2 regions of the Paenibacillus odorifer genome follow, and region 2 is predicted to be linked to the other one. Evidence: riboswitches for the same ligand, from Rfam matches in the RefSeq annotation. Region 2 holds a riboswitch; the other holds the start of a gene.
The links. Region 2 has a riboswitch for cyclic di-GMP ahead of PODO_RS04610 (glycosyl hydrolase). Riboswitches for the same ligand answer to the same signal wherever they lie in the genome.
Positions count from the first base shown of each region.

Region 1: it holds a riboswitch for cyclic di-GMP, as region 2 does, so the genes downstream of both, PODO_RS30840 (anti-repressor SinI family protein) here and PODO_RS04610 (glycosyl hydrolase) in region 2, are expected to answer to the same signal.

Region 1 covers NZ_CP009428.1:425,826-433,987, reverse strand. The annotation lists gene PODO_RS01895 (MDR family MFS transporter) at 1-418, shown strand, start outside; gene PODO_RS01890 (PadR family transcriptional regulator) at 424-990, shown strand; gene PODO_RS01885 (hypothetical protein) at 1,080-1,295, shown strand; gene PODO_RS01880 (aldo/keto reductase) at 1,348-2,325, shown strand; gene PODO_RS01875 (hypothetical protein) at 2,705-3,880, shown strand; gene sipW (signal peptidase I SipW) at 3,882-4,472, shown strand; gene PODO_RS01865 (TasA family protein) at 4,563-5,171, shown strand; gene PODO_RS01860 (helix-turn-helix domain-containing protein) at 5,341-5,670, shown strand; gene PODO_RS30840 (anti-repressor SinI family protein) at 5,778-5,933, opposite strand; cyclic di-GMP riboswitch class I at 5,961-6,045, opposite strand; gene PODO_RS01855 (2-oxoglutarate dehydrogenase E1 component) at 6,516-8,162, shown strand, end outside.
Region 2 covers NZ_CP009428.1:1,085,105-1,093,266, reverse strand. The annotation lists gene PODO_RS04615 (glycosyl hydrolase) at 1-692, opposite strand, end outside; gene PODO_RS04610 (glycosyl hydrolase) at 846-2,396, opposite strand; cyclic di-GMP riboswitch class I at 2,409-2,488, opposite strand; gene PODO_RS04605 (sugar phosphate nucleotidyltransferase) at 2,625-3,998, opposite strand; gene PODO_RS04600 (UDP-glucose dehydrogenase family protein) at 4,672-6,012, opposite strand; gene PODO_RS04595 (glycosyltransferase) at 6,017-7,117, opposite strand; gene PODO_RS04590 (glycosyltransferase family 4 protein) at 7,179-8,162, opposite strand, start outside.

The DNA of each region.
Region 1 (8,162 bases), 660 kb from region 2:
AGGCTTTTCCTTCTCCGTGCTGAGCATGGCAGCTATCCATAATTTCGATATGCGCCAACGGGGGTCGGCAACATCAACCAGTACCTTCATGCGCTCCCTTGGAATGACGCTGGGAATTACGATCTTCGGGATTATTCAGCGGAATAGCTTTACTAACAGTCTAAGCGATGCTTTTGGCGGTAGTGAACAGTCAGCAGCCTTCGGAGATCCACGCGCTGCGTTAACACCTGAAGCAAGAGCGAAGATCCCTGCTGAAATATTAGAGAAAATATCAAGTGCGTTATCCACCTCTATTGCACAAACCTTTATGTGGGCTTTGATTCCTGCAGTGCTCGGTCTAGTCTTTGTACTGCTCATGCCAAAAGACCGTCTTACCATTCCTGCTAAAGCTGTTCAGGCGTCAGAGGGCAAAAGGTAACCATTATGTCCATGAAATTAGCCATTTTAGGTTTACTGCTGGAGCGGAACATGCATCCCTATGAAATCACATTAGTGATGAAGGAACGTTCCATGGACCGGATCACCAAGCTGCAGATGGGATCACTCTATTATGCTGTGGATAAGCTTGCACAAGATGGTTATATAGAAGCTTTAGAGGTCATCCGCAGCAGTGATCGGCCGGACAAAACGATCTATGCCATAACAGAGCAAGGTAAAGCTTTATTCGAACAGCTTATCCTGCAACAAATTAAGAAAAACGAACCCTTCTATCATCCGATGTATATGGCGCTTGCTATGTCCCGTCATATCGATCAGAGCAAGGTTGAGAAGCTGCTCGAGGAACGCCTACGGGAAACAGAACATCAGGTTAATCTGGCTTATCAGGTATACGAGGAACACATCTCCATCGTGCCTCGTTCTGCCCTGCATCTAATGTACGGTACATATGAGCACACCCTGACTGAGCTAAAATGGCTGCAGCGCCTATACGATGATGTTGTAGCACGCAAGCTAAAAGACATAGGGACACCGTTGAATTTAGAGGCCTAATGGCCTCTTTTTCTGTTTAAGGGAGTCAAAATACGTTTATTAACGAGCACAATATCCATTAAATCTCAAAGGAAGACGAGGCGGTAAAAATGACCCAAGAAAAACATCAGCTGAATAGTGGCAAACGGGATCACCCGGAACAATATCCAACAGAGAAAGAAAGTCTATTTGATCTTCATGAAAGTGAGCAGAATGTAGACCCGATTCCGATGGAAGATTTGACACTGGAAAAGCAAGAGGAAAAGAATAAAGAGGAGACCAAACACCGCTCTTCCAGCGACAAAAAATACCATACGGGCTTCTGAGAGTGTACAATAACTACAAGTACGCAATCATATTTTCCAAGGAGGAATCACATTGTTGAAAGCGTTACCTTTAAACAAGCGCGGGATTCCCGCAAGCCGCATTGCTTTAGGCTGCATGGGACTAGGCGGTGACTGGGACCATGAGCCGATTACTGCGGAGAATGTTAAACAAGGGCATGAAGCGGTCGATGCCGCACTTTCCATCGGCATCAACATGTTTGATCATGCAGATATTTACACTCGTGGCAAGGCGGAGAAGGTATTCGGTCAGATTTTTAAGGATCGTCCAGGACTACGTGAAGAAATTATAATTCAATCTAAATGTGGAATTAAGCTAATGGAGCCTGGGGACAGCACTAATACGTTTGATTTCTCTGGCCAACATATTCTGAACAGCGTGGATGGAATATTGTCACGACTTGGGACCGAATACATTGATATTCTTCTATTGCATAGACCCGATCCCTTAATGGATCCTGAGGAAGTAGCCTCCGCATTACATCAACTGAAGGCCGCTGGTAAGGTTCGCCATTTCGGGGTTTCCAATATGAGCGCCGCTCAGATCAAGCTGCTGCAGACTTATTGCGATGAACCTTTTATCGTAAACCAGCTGCATATGAGCTTGGCTAAGATCAGCTGGGTGGATGCTGGAATCAGTGTAAATCGTGAACCCTGGAAGGATATCATCTTTCCTGAGGGAACCCTTGAACATTGTCGAATGGAGAACATTCAGCTTCAAGCCTGGGGGCCACTCGCCCAAGGTCTATTTAGCGGGCGTTCATTAGAGGATCAACCGGAGAATATCGTCCAAACAGCAGCTATGGTCCAACAGCTTGCAGATGAAAAAGGAACAACACCCGAAGCCATTGTATTGGCTTGGCTAATGACACATCCAGCTGCCATTCAGCCTGTTATTGGAACTGTGAATCCGAAGCGTATTACTGCCTGTGCCGATGCGGACAAGCTGGAGCTTAGCCGTAAGGAATGGTACGACCTGTATGTTAGTTCACGTGGTTCAAAACTTCCGTAACATATACATTTATATTCTCAACTTCATTACTCCACTTATACCCGGCTCGCGTTTTTACTGCGAGCCGGGTATTTTTTTGCGAATCACCCTAAAAGATCGTTCTTTATTGCGAATATATTTAGTAATCGAGCGATAAATAGAGTTATTCAGAGATAAATTATCATTTTTGTTCTTTATAGAGTACAAATGCGCGTTATTGGCAGTTTTCTTTTTGTTTTATTCCATGTATGATTCATTACAGAAGTTGTTCTTAATAAAGAACGATAATAACGAACCAAAGAAACAGACATTGAGGGGAGGTATTCCTCTGAGACCCAGATCAGCAAGGAGAAGACCTAGAAGAAACAGGAAAATTGGTTTACGTATACTGCAATCAGGAATGGCTGTCTCCGTCTTATTTCTATATACCTCGCAGCAAGTTGGTGGTACCTATGGAGGCTTTGGAGCTGCTGCGCAAACCACTAGCACGATTAGCTTTTGCGAAGTATTTCCGAATTCGATCAAGGCACTGCTTACAGAGTTCAAAGAGCATGTTAATCGAGCGCTCACTTTAAAAGAATCACTACAACCCTTTTCCTCATCAGCTAACTACTCGGACGTTTCGGGAATAGAAGGGATGTCGCTGGAAGAGCTTGATGTCGCTGCACAAGAGATTTCTTCGCAAATAGCGGCGCTTCAATCCCAAATAGATAGCGTTAACGAGCAACTGGCGGCTAACAGCCAAATTTGGAATCAAATCCACAATGAGCTAAGTGCAGCAGCAGCCTTACTCTTCCAGATAGGAGGATATATGACTTCTCTAGATTCAAACTGTCTAGAAATCAAGGATGAGCAATTTTTCAGAGATTTACAAAGCAGCCTGAATCAAAGCGGTGTGATCTCGGAATCCTTGAATGCTTCCTTAAATGGAGTTATTAGTTACCTAACCTCCATACACGATGTCGGTCTTCCATTCGCTTCGGTAGTTACCAGTGATGTTTATGGACAACTTGAATTACGCGAAGGAGAGTTCCCACAGCCGCTGCCATTCCTGATTACCTTCACTCAACCAGATGGCGTGATCTCTAGCGACCTCACCTCCACTTATGAAGCTCTAAATACCGAATTGACTAACCTTAAAGAATCGGCAACCTCAGGTATCACTACCCTTCAAGATAAACTCCAAATGATCAGTCAGACTCGCGAGCAAAAACTAGAAGAGCTTGAAAAAGCTCGGCTAGAAGAAGAGCAAGCAAAGAAAGAAGAAGAAGCGAAGAAGGAAGAAGAACGTTTGGCTGAGGAGAAAAAGCAACAAGAAGCCGAGGATAAAGCGAAAGCTGAGGCAACCCCTCCAACGTCAGGTGAAGCTGCTCCGGAAGCCCCAAATAAAGAACAACCTGAAGCCCCAGCCACTGACCCGGTTAAGCCGGAAATTGGTGAAGAGCTCACAATTCCAAAAGATGTTCCTCAGCAAGAGGCTCCACAAGAGACGCCAAAGGCGGAAGACAGTACGACTACCCCGCCGGTAGCAACCCAAGCTCCTTCGGACCCTCAACCTGAGAAAGGTGGAGAATAAGATGCGAATTAAAAAAATTATCAATAATACCTTATCGAGCTTAATGCTTGTGATCTTTATTCTGCTGGTGGCAGCCGTAGTGTTATCCAAGGCCTCCGGTGGTGAACCTGCTTTCTTCGGATATGAGATCAAAACCGTACTCTCAGGATCGATGGAACCAGGAATTCAGACAGGCTCAATTGTCGCATTAAAACCCGGAGGGGATATGAATCGTTTCAAACCAGGCGATGTCATCACCTTTAGGAACGAAGATAATCTGCTCATTACTCACCGGATTGTAGAAGCGACCGTCAATAACGCTACTGGTGAAGCTGTTTATCGCACTAAAGGCGATAACAACGACGCACCCGACATGAACCCAACCAGTTCTGCGAATGTTGTAGCTCAGTATACCGGGGTCACTGTACCCTATGTCGGTTACGCTATGAATTTCGCGGTTTCCAAAGCTGGAAGTGTAGTCCTCATGATCGTGCCTGGCTTGATGCTTCTGCTCTATGCTCTGTATACCTCTTGGAAGGCTGTAGCTGCATTAGAAAAGAAAAATACTGCCCTACTGCCAGCCTCACCGTCCCCAACAGAAACACAGCCCTAAGTTGATTGTCCACTTCCGCTTACGAACCGGAAGATACAATATATAAATTTTATAAAAAATTCAAACACAAATTTGAGGAGGAATTTTATTATGGGTATCAAGAAAACATTGGGTCTTGGCGTAGCATCTGCAGCACTGGGTTTATCATTAATCGGCGGAGGAACCTTCGCATACTTTAGCGACACTGCGCAAAGCACAGCTACATTCGCAGCGGGTACACTCGATCTGAACTCCGACCCTTCTGTCATCGTTAATATTCCTAACCTGAAACCAGGTGATACTGTAACTAAATCCTTCAAATTGAAAAACGATGGTTCGCTCGATATCGGATCTATCATTCTGAATACATCGACTCAAATCACGGATGCTAAAGGAGATAACTACTTGGATTTAGCCGAGTTCATTAAAGTTAAATTCCTTAGAAATAATGATAAAGGGGTACCTATCGTCTCTCCTGAAAATGTAGTTTATGAGACTACACTTGCTGCTTTAAAAAGTCAGCATCCGGATCTCGTAAAAAATACAGGTTGGGATCAACTCTTTACCGAAGCATCCGGTATTAAAGCCGGTACCAATGACAGCTTCTCCGTCCAATTCGAATTTGTGGAAAATAACCAAGATCAAAATATTTTCCAAGGCGATAGCTTAACACTGACTTGGGATTTCGTAGCTAAACAAGGTGCGAAAAAAGACTACTAAGATCAATAAAGTAATTTAATAAAATACTCGAAGAGCAGCAGATCCTGAATCCGGCCACGGATAAGCAGATTGCTGCTCTTCTCTTTACAATAAACTTTGTCCGATTTATTGATATTTGCTATACTAATAACAAAAATTACGGAGGGGCGTCAGCATAGTGCCACAGAATATGGGCCAACGTATCCAGCAGCTCCGCCTAGACAAGGGTTTCTCCCTATCTGAGCTTGCGGACAGAGCAGATGTGGCTAAGTCGTATCTTAGCAACGTGGAGAGAAACATCCAATCCAATCCATCCATCCAGTTTATCGAAAAGATCGCTGACGCGCTTCAGGTATCCATTCATGCCCTACTCTATGGAGAACCAAATGATGCAGAGGAATCACATTTAGATTCGGAATGGTTCCGATTGGTGCAGGAAGCTATGGACTCAGGCATTAGCAAACGCGAATTCAAAGAATTTCTGGACTATCAGAAATGGAAGCTCGATCAAAAGGATTAATACTTCCTACTAATCTGGTACGATCCTCTCTTCTACTAAATCATATCGAAAAAGGACACAGCGAAGAACCGCTGTGCCCTTTTTCGATATGTAACCCCTCTAATGTATTACTGCACGATCTGCACAGTTTTCTCATGAAAGAACTGGCGGATTTCATCTGCCTTAATGCCAGCCTTCTTAGCTGCTAATAATAAATGTACCCACTCTTGATCCAGATCAATAAACTGCTGTTCTCTGTTGCTACCCTGGTTGGACTTTTCCAAAAAATCTCCCCCTAAGATTTTACGTCCCCAGGCAATCCGGCTGTCATAGTATCTCTACCTTAGACCCGCGACTTTGTGCCCCTGCCTTTCGGCAAGTTTACCTTTTACTGGACCCTTTTCACGAAAGGATCTGCTTAAAAAACTATAAAATTACTATCTGCAATAACATTATACAAAAAGAAAGCGGAAAAGTGTGTCGATTCCTGGTTACTTTCTATTTTAAAAACGAAAAATAAAAGATTTTTTTTCAAAGATCTTGTCCGATTATCACGATACTCGTCCGTTACATAAAATAAATTGTACTAGCAAAATAAATATTTACTGACCTAATAGTTAAAAATAAGGATAATAGAATCATTTTAATAGGCCTTTAGAATGGGTAATGAGAAGAAACACCCTTCTTTTCATTAGAACAAGCTAACCTATACCATTTTGCGAACGTATTGGACGAAAGAATGAATTGATTACAGTGGCTGAAAGTAGCACAATAAGATGAGAAATGAAACCGCAATCATCACAGCTCCAGTAAGCGTTGACACAAAATGTCACGTATGGAGTTCATCCGTTAAGGAGGATGTATTCATGGCAGCCAAAGAGCCCTATAACGAATCCATTTGGAGTAAGTATTACGGACCCAATTTAGGCTACATTCAAGAAAGATATGAACAGTTTGTGAAAGATCCCTCCACCGTAGAAAATAATTATCGCGAGCTTTTTACAAATTCGGGACCCCCTCCCCTAACTCCGGATAGCGAACCGGCTCCTCAGCCGCGCATCTCGGGAGACACCGAATGGCTTAGAAAAGCAGTAAGAGCTTCCAAGCTAATCGCCAATATTCGTATATATGGCCATATGGCCGCTGAAATTGATCCGCTGGTACGCGATCAGAATCCCATGGCAAAATATCTTGAGCCTGAAACCTATGGGCTGACCCGCGAAGACCTGATTGCACTGCCTGCCACGCTTATATGGGAAAATGCGCCGAATGATGTGCATACCGGGTGGGATGCCGTGCAACGTATGCGTCAGGCATACACCAAGACTATCGCCTATGAATTCGGGCATGTGCATGAAGAAAAAGAACTGCAATGGCTAAATAGACAGGCAGAATCCACCAGCTCACCAGCACCCCTGAATAATACAGAACGCAAAGAGCTCCTGAACCGCCTGATTCAGGTAGAGCAATTTGAAACCTTCCTCCACAAGACTTTTGTAGGTCAGAAGCGTTTCAGTCTTGAAGGCAATGATGCTCTTGTGCCGATGTTAGACGAAATCGTACGCGCTGCTGCACATGACGGTGCAGAGCATATTTTGATGGGCATGGCGCATCGCGGTCGCCTCAACGTTCTTGCACATATTTTGGGCAAACCTTATGATATCATATTTTCAGAGTTTCATCATTCTCCGAACAAGGAGCTTTTCCCTTCCGAAGGCTCCACAGGCATTAACTATGGCTGGACAGGTGATGTGAAATACCATCTCGGTGCAGACCGTGCTGTCCGTGAAGGAGAAACCGTACGCACAAGAATAACACTAGCGAATAACCCAAGTCACTTGGAATTCGTCAATCCTGTCGTGGAAGGTTTCACTCGTGCCGCACAAGAAGATCGGAGCACTGCAGGACTGCCGAAGATTGATACCAGTAAAGCTATGGCGGTGCTGATGCATGGTGATGCTGCTTTTCCAGGTGAAGGAATTGTTGCAGAAACGCTTAATATCGGCAAACTTCAAGGTTATCAAAATGGTGGGACGATCCATATCATTGTTAATAACCGAATTGGTTTTACGACTGAAAGTGAAGATTCCCGTTCTACGCATTATGCGAGTGACATCGCCAAAGGGTATGAAATCCCGATAGTCCATGTCAACGCTGATGACCCAGAGGCCTGCGTAGCAGCCGTACGTTTAGCTAGCGCATACCGCCATCAATTCAAAAAAGATTTCGTAATTGATCTCATCGGCTACCGCCGTCATGGTCACAACGAAATGGATGATCCTGAAACCACACAACCTATTGTCTACGGCAAGGTTCGCAATCATCCGACCGTCTACAAGGTTTATGCAGAGAGACTGAAAAACGAAAAGGTTCTTACCGCCGAAGACGTGCAAAAGATGAATGCTGAAGCAGAAAGCGTATTGCAGCGTGCGTACGATAATATGAAGGAAGGCAATCATAAGAAAAAAGAACCCAAAGCCTTCATTCCTCTACAAACGGACCGCGCAGCGGCA
Region 2 (8,162 bases):
ACAAAACGATCATAGACAATACTCCAAAGCTCTGAAAAATTGTCCTTTTTCCCCCACCAAAACCAACCGCCATTCATTTCATGGTAAGGTCGCCATAAGACTGGAACTCCGGCATCACGCAATTGTCCCAAATATCCAGCAACCTCGTCTAGATCTGAGATTAGCCTCTTATACTGAGCTGTCCCAGGTGTAACATAAGCATTAAATTTCTCTTGACTGAGACTTCTGTTTACATTGGACCATTCTGGAGATGTTCCCGGCAAACTCTGATGGAATGTCATGGCTACAATGCCACCCTCGTGATGCCATTCAATTGCACTGTCTATCACTGCTTGCCGCTGTTCTGCGATCGTCCCTTCGGATTGATTATTAATCGCCCCTAATTCATAACCATGTAGAACGGCATTTTGTCCCGAAGTATTCTTCAGCTTATGAACCAGTTCATCTGGGCTTTCTAGATAATCATGCTGGCCGGACAAAATCCCTTTGCCACGTAGATTCACCAAATTACTCAGCAGTTGCTTAGCCTCTTCAGAAGCCGATGGATTACTGGGTATAACCGGAGGTAAAGAGGAAGAAACACTCATAGCCTTCGGAAGACTCTTAACCTCTCCCCAAGGCAGCAAGGAAAAAATAATAAACACCGGTAACATAGTAAACAACAATCTGTTTTTCTTATAATATTTACGCAAATAAATCCTCCTTTCGGTAGCTGTACTGCCTCTACAGGTGCTAAATAAACATACCTGTTATCGGACAATCGTCTTCTGACCTAATGAGGACTATAGCTTAGTAGCTCTGCAATAATGCAGAGCCACTAAGGATCGACCTTTAATTTTCATCAATCAGGAGACATCCGGAAGAAAAAGTGCACTTGCTGGAACTGTCTCTTTAGCTTGACTAGCACTTTCCCACATCAAGCGGACTCTCGCATCGCCTTCATTCTCGTAATACTCCACCTTGATATCGTATAGCCGACCAGCCTTCAGCGTTATAGTGCCCTTACGCTCAGTACCACTTTGCTTAGTCCAACTATCAATCACGGATTCCCCATTCACCCAGACACGGATACCATCATCTGAGGTAGTGTAAAATGTATATTGCTCATTATATAACGGCTTAATTTTACCGCTCCAACGTATGGAGAAACGATCAATCCCGAGGGAGGCATCCGGCGAGCCTTGCCGCCAATTGAAATCGATTATTGCATCAGTTCTATTAAGAGCTGCTGCTCCCGACAACAACATGTTGTTGTAATACTCTCCTGCAAGCCCCTTCGCGAGAGGAATTGCTGCCTCCCCCTCTTCTTCGGAAGGTGCCGGCGCTGGTGCGGCGCTAGGTGTCGGTGCCAGACCAGTATTTAATTTATCTCTGGTCAGGGTGTAGTTGCTATTCATAAATGTTTTGATTGTGTCTGCACTGTTATTTTCGTAAAGCATTTTTCCCCAGCTCATCATATACGTCCATTTACTTTGCGATTGCTGAAGCTTCTCCAGATTAGGCATTTCACCATTCTCCCCGATCGCAATCGGTTTGCCTGCGGCTAGACTCAACAAGCTGTCATAGTATTTTTGCTGGTAATCATTTTCGTATATATCTGCTGCCAGAATATCTACTTTATCAGCACCTGGATAAGTTAGCGCATAAGGATCTGACCAAACATTGGGAGCATTCGGACTCCATACCCATAACAAATTATTTAATTTATGAACGTTAACAAAACGGTCATACATTATATTCCATAGTTTAGAAAAGTTATTTTTCTTCCCCCACCAGAACCAGTTCCCGTTCATTTCATGATAGGGTCTCCAAAGCACCGGAACATTGGCATCGCGCAAGCTTTTTAAAGAGACTGCCACCTTATCAAGCTCAGCGATCAGATTATTATATTGCTTGGTACCCGGTGTAACGTAACTATCGAACTCACTCTGGCTGAGTGTTTTTTTCACATTATCCCAGTCATAAGAGGTGCCCGGCAGGTTAGCATGAAAAGTCATAGCTACGATCCCGCCCGCTTTATTCCAGTTGATGGCGCTGTTCACCACATTTTGACGTTGCCAAGCCATCGTTGCTTCGGACTGACCACTGATCGCACCCATTTCATAACCGTGAAGAGCCGCATATTGTCCGCTGGTTCCCTTCAGCATATTGTTAATTTCATCTGGACTTTCTAAATAGTCATGTTGACCAGCAATAATGCCTTTTCCTGAGATCGAGTAAAAATAGTTAAGCAGCTTTACGGCTTCAGGTGAGGCACCTGGGGTAACTGGCGTTCCAGAATTTGAAGCAGCTATGACAATAGACGGCGAAATCCCAACAGCAAGCGGAAGTGCAGTCAGAAACAGGACGAGTGACAGAAATGCACCAAACAATCGATACGTACGGTAAGCTTTCAAAATATTCTCCCTTTCGGTAGCCAGGCTGCCACTCTTTCGAAGGCCCTATAGCTTTGCGTCCCTACCTTTCGATAGGTTTGCCTTTTCAATTTAAGAGAAATAATCTCTCTTACCGTAAGTATCGACGACAATTAATGATATATTTAGTGTTTTTATGACTTTTTTTGATAATTGAGTCAATTTACCTGTTTCAAGAAATTTTGAATTGGTTAAATAGATAGGTTAGACCTATGAAATGAATTGTTGTAGTTCTATATCATTCCAGTCTAAAGTAATACGAATGTTATCTTCTTCTACTAATTCAGACCCCGTCTGTACCTCTATAAACTCAACATCCGTCAAAGCAAGGATCGCGTGTTTCGTTCCTTCCGGTATACGTACCACGTCCCCAGCCTTCACATTATGTTTTTTCTCATTCAGCACAATACTTGCTTCGCCGCTGACGATTGTCCAAATTTCACTACGCTTGCGATGTAATTGATAGCTGATATTATTCCCCTCGGATATAAAAATCCGTTTGGTCAGCACTTCATTGCCTTCATCATATTTCACATAATCAATAACTTTGTAATGGCCCCAGCGGCGTTCCTCGTACATCGGTCTCTGTTCAAAGGTCTTCAGCACTTCTTTAATCCGTGGGCTCTCAGCTTTATGGGTAACTAGAATTCCATCCGGGCTAGCCGCAATGATCAGATCCTTCGCACCAATTACCGTAATCGGAATGTCCAGCTCATTAATCAAGCAAGTCCCCTCAGAATCCGCCGTCACAAAACCTTTTCCTACATGCTTGCTGCTCATTTCCTCTGTCAGCGTATTCCACGTTCCAAGATCCTTCCAGAATCCATCATACGGCTGCACCACAATATGTTCTTCTTTCTCCACCACTTCATAATCAAAGCTGATGGAAGACAATAGCTTATACTGCTTCTGCAATTCTTCATATCCTAAAGGCAACCCTTTACGCTGCAAAATATCTAACAAGTACCCTAAACGGAAGGCAAACACTCCGCAATTCCACAATGCATTTTGCTCGATGAGCTGTTCTGCTTGTATGCGGTCTGGTTTCTCTTGAAAGTGACTCACCTTCATAAAACCATTCCCCCCCGCCTCTTCAGTGGTAGGAATAATATATCCGTATTTCTCTGAGGCATGTTCAGGAACAACACCCATTAGTGCCAGATTTGCTCCACTTTCCAGCATGGTCCCCTCAAGCATAGCTATGGTATCGAAAAAGGATGCTTCTACATAAGGGTCAACAGGCAATATTGCTACCGTCTCCGCTGGAGAAACACCTGCCACTGAATAAAGATAGGTAGCTGTTAAGGCGATAGCCGGAAAAGTATCCCGACGCTCCGGTTCAACGATAATCGGCACATGACTTCCCAGTTGGCTTTGTATCATTTCTACTTGGCCGCGGCCGGTGGCTAGATAAGATGATTCTGCCATCCCTGCTTCCTCCAGCTGTCTCCAGACACGTTGTACCATGGATTCTGGTTCACCTTGAGGGCTTTCAAGTACCTTTAGAAATTGCTTTGAACGTGAGTCGTTAGACAACGGCCATAACCGTTTACCTGAACCGCCTGATAGAAGTACCATTTTCATAGAATGAACCCTCCTTGAATGGAATGTATTAAAAGCTATGTCTTTGTTAGGTAGAATCCACTCCAAGGGATTTTGGACTTCCGATCGCTGTTATCCTCAGATTTCCTGATTGGACCGCTTCTCGCGGTAGAAATCCGAGGATAGCATATGCTTTCGAAGCTAGCTTTCCTACGGAAATCTTTCGGGCGAACACTCCGTTTCTACAGTTCCAAATTCCCTTTCCGTTCTTAACCTAACCAACTACTTTTTAACAATGATCCATGCGCACCGGGCTGTACCAGCCGGAAGCGAGCACGTTTTTCTAAAGATTTGCTTCTGCTCCGGGGGAGGCAGCTGCAACTGCAAGAACAACTGCAACTACAAGAGCAAGACTAGTTGCCACCACAGAGACAGAGACAATGACAACTACAAATGCTACTGCTACTGCGGTATATAATCAGAGTACCTAACTTTATAAATTGCTTAGAACCTTAAAATAAGGGAACGAAGTGGCGGAAGAGAATTTTGGAACTGGAGGAGCAATAGCATCCGCCTTTGTCTGCGGATTTCTACCGCTATCAGCGGTTAAAATCAGGAAATCTGCAGACAACAGCGGCTGGAAGTCCAAACATTCTCTGGAGTCACGGCTCATCCCTAAATAGAAAAATCACAAGTTCAATCAATATAACTTAGATTAAACCGCTCCAGCCACACTAGCAGAATAACCGCTCAATCCGCCCATCTGCGGGCGGCCGACAGAATGATAAACGAGGCCGGTACCCTCGATTTGCTCCTTGGAATACACGTTGCGTCCATCGATCAATACCCCATTACGCATGCTTTTCGCCAGCTGATGCAGATCAATCTCCTTGAGCAGGCTCCAATCGGTCAAGAGGCAGACGGCATCGCTGCCCTCAGCCGCTTCCTCTGGCAGATGGCACCAGCGAAGCTGCGGATGATCGTATTGCTGCCTGAAATTTGTAGCTGCGATTGGATCATATAGTTTGACTGTTGCCCCCTCAGCCACCAGTGCCTCAACAATCTCTCTGGCTGGAGCTTCGCGGACATCATCAGTATTAGGCTTAAAGGCAAGCCCCCATATCCCAATCGTCGAACCGCGCAGGCTGCCAAGTGATTCATGCAGCTTGGAGATGATCATAAAGCGTTGTCCCTTATTCACTTCGACTACAGATTTCAATAATTTGAATTCGTAATCGACGTTGCCCGCAATTTGAATGAGCGCATTAGTGTCTTTCGGGAAACAGGAGCCTCCATAACCGATGCCAGCCTGCAGGAAGGATGACCCGATTCTTTGGTCCATACCCATTCCTTGTGCTACCTCGGTTACATCAGCTCCCACTTTTTCACAAATATTGGCGATCTCATTAATAAAGGAAATCTTCGTGGCCAAAAATGCATTCGAAGCATATTTGATCATTTCAGCACTGCGTATATCTGTTACAAATACATTTTCTGTGAAACCCTTATGAAGCTCGCGCATAGTTGGTTCCAGCTCTGGATTATCAAGACCAATGACAATTCTGTCGGGATGGAGGGTATCGCGAATCGCTGAGCCTTCACGTAAAAACTCAGGTGCAGACACGATATCAAAAGGATGATGGGTATGGCTAGAGATCATTTTGGAGATTTTCTCATTTGTCCCTACTGGAACTGTAGATTTAGTCATTATAATTTTGTGCCCTTCCATCGCTTTAGCGATTTCAGCGGCTGCACCCTCAATATAGGTTAAGTCTGCTTCACCATTAGGCAGTGATGGCGTACCTACAGCAAGGATGATAATATCTGAACGGCGCACCGAATCCTGAAGATCCGCAGAAAAAGATAACCGTTCCTCACGAAGATTCAGTTCAATCAGTTCCTCGATTCCCGGCTCATAGATGGGCGATTCCTTCTGTTTCAGCTTCTTAATCTTTTCCTCGTCCTTATCCACACAGATGACATGATGTCCGCCCAGTGCAAAGCACACGCCAGATACAAGACCCACATACCCAGTACCGATTACTGTCAGCTTCATATAATCATCCTCCTTTTAGAAAATTGACGTACGCCTGCTCAACATACTGCTTGAACTTAACCATAAACGCCTGCTCATCGAATTTACGTGCATGCTCCATAATTTGATCGATATCCCAAGCGTAGGACTCTACCTCATAAATAGCCTTAAGTAGATCCTCCACTTCTTGATGCTGAAAGAACACACCATTTACATAAGGAATAATAGTATCTAGTGCGCCACCTGCTTGATAAGCAATTACCGGTCTTCCTGCAGCGTTCGCTTCCAGCGGTGTAATTCCAAAGTCCTCTTCTCCTGGAAAAATAAATGCTCGACACTGTGCCATCATTCCAGTCACTTGCTCATCTTCTAGCCGGCCCAGAAACGATACATTATCCTTAGCCATGCCTTCGAGGCGCTTGCGATCCGGTCCATCCCCTACGATATAAAGCTTAAGACCGTTACGATTGAAAGCCTCTACCGCCAGATCAATCCGCTTGTAGGAAACAAGCCGGGAGACAATTAAATAATAGTCGCCAATGGTAGAAGAGCTTGTAAACCGGGCTGTATTAATCGGTGGAAATATGACATCTGCATCCCGGTGATAATAATTCTGAATCCTCGTCTTCACTACTGAAGAATTGGCTACGAACTGATTCACATTTTTAGAAGTCCGTTGGTCCCACGTTTTAAGCTGCTGCATGTATACCTTAAGCATTTTCTTGAACAGCCCGGAATTCGACTGACGTTCCATATAGGTGTCATAGTCCCATGCGAAGCGCATAGGCGTATGGCAGTAACAAAGATGAAACGTATGTTTAGGAACCTGAATACTTTTCATAAAAGCACTGCTGGAACTCAGGACGATATCGAAACCGCGAAAGTCCAAATCACGGATGGCCATTGGATAAAGTGGCAGCACCCCTTTAAAATTGGTCTTTACTCCCGGAATCTTTTGCAGCCAGGAGGCACGGATATCCGCATCTTTGAGATTGTCAGTAAGGCGGCTTCCGTTAAAAACCGTTGTGTAGATTGGAGCCTCGGGATACATGTGATGAAAGACTTCCACCACTCTTTCCGCGCCGCCCATTTGGATTAAGTAATCGTGCGCTATCGCAATTTTCATGTGAATCATCCTCAAAGTTTTATGGAGCATCATCTTCAGAATTACCGCGTCATATCATCTGTCAGGTGCCCGCCAACAAACCTTTATAGTAGTCAACGATGTCCTTGACCGTATTCTCGATAACAAAATGCTCTTTCACTCGTTTCATCCCATTGTCCGCCATCCGCCGTCTTTCCTCTGGGTGATCCAGCATCCATTTAATGGAGTCTGCCAGTATAGCCGCGTCACCAGGCTCTATCAGTAATCCTGTCTCACCTTGAACTACAATTTCTACCGGCCCGCCCTCATTGGAGGCGATCACCGGTAATCCCGCTGCCATTCCTTCAACGATAACTTGGCCAAAAGGCTCAGGAGTTACCGAAGTGTGAATCAGTAAATCAGCAGTATTCATAAGGCCTTGAATATCATCCACATGCCCTAGCATGCTTACATTAGTAAGCTCGTCGTTTTTTATCTTTTGCAACAATTCCTGCTTATAAGCCTCTTCTCCAAACAGAGCGTCTCCGGCCAGCCAGAACTTCACACGAGGTTCGTTCTTAAAGCTTTTTGCGGCTTCCAGCACAATATGCTGACCTTTCCAATGCGCCAATCGACCAACTAGCAGTACGTTAAAATCCTTCTGGTCCCGCATGCCGATCCCATTACCAATCGCTTTAGCGAAAGCGGAGTATACGACCAGCGTTTTTTTGGAACGCGGCAGCTCCAAAGCATTCAGCGTAGAATGTGAATTCGCGATGACTCCATTTGGGAGCAGTCGCGACAGCAAACGAATTCCTTTGGCAACGATAGGCTTTAAATAAGGGGCTCCAATATGATCCCGGATATGCCAGATCAATGGAACGCCTGCTATTTTTGCAGCGATGGCTCCGTATAATGCAGATTTCAGGGAATTGGTGTGCACGCAATCTACCTTCTCCGCTTTTAAGAGCGGCGCAAGCTTGCGGCCATAAGCCAACAGCTTGAAGGCTGCAGCAGGTGCTCCCAAGTTGACTGCATTTCTACCACGACTTCTGATGCTCTCATCCAGCGGAATAATACGGACATC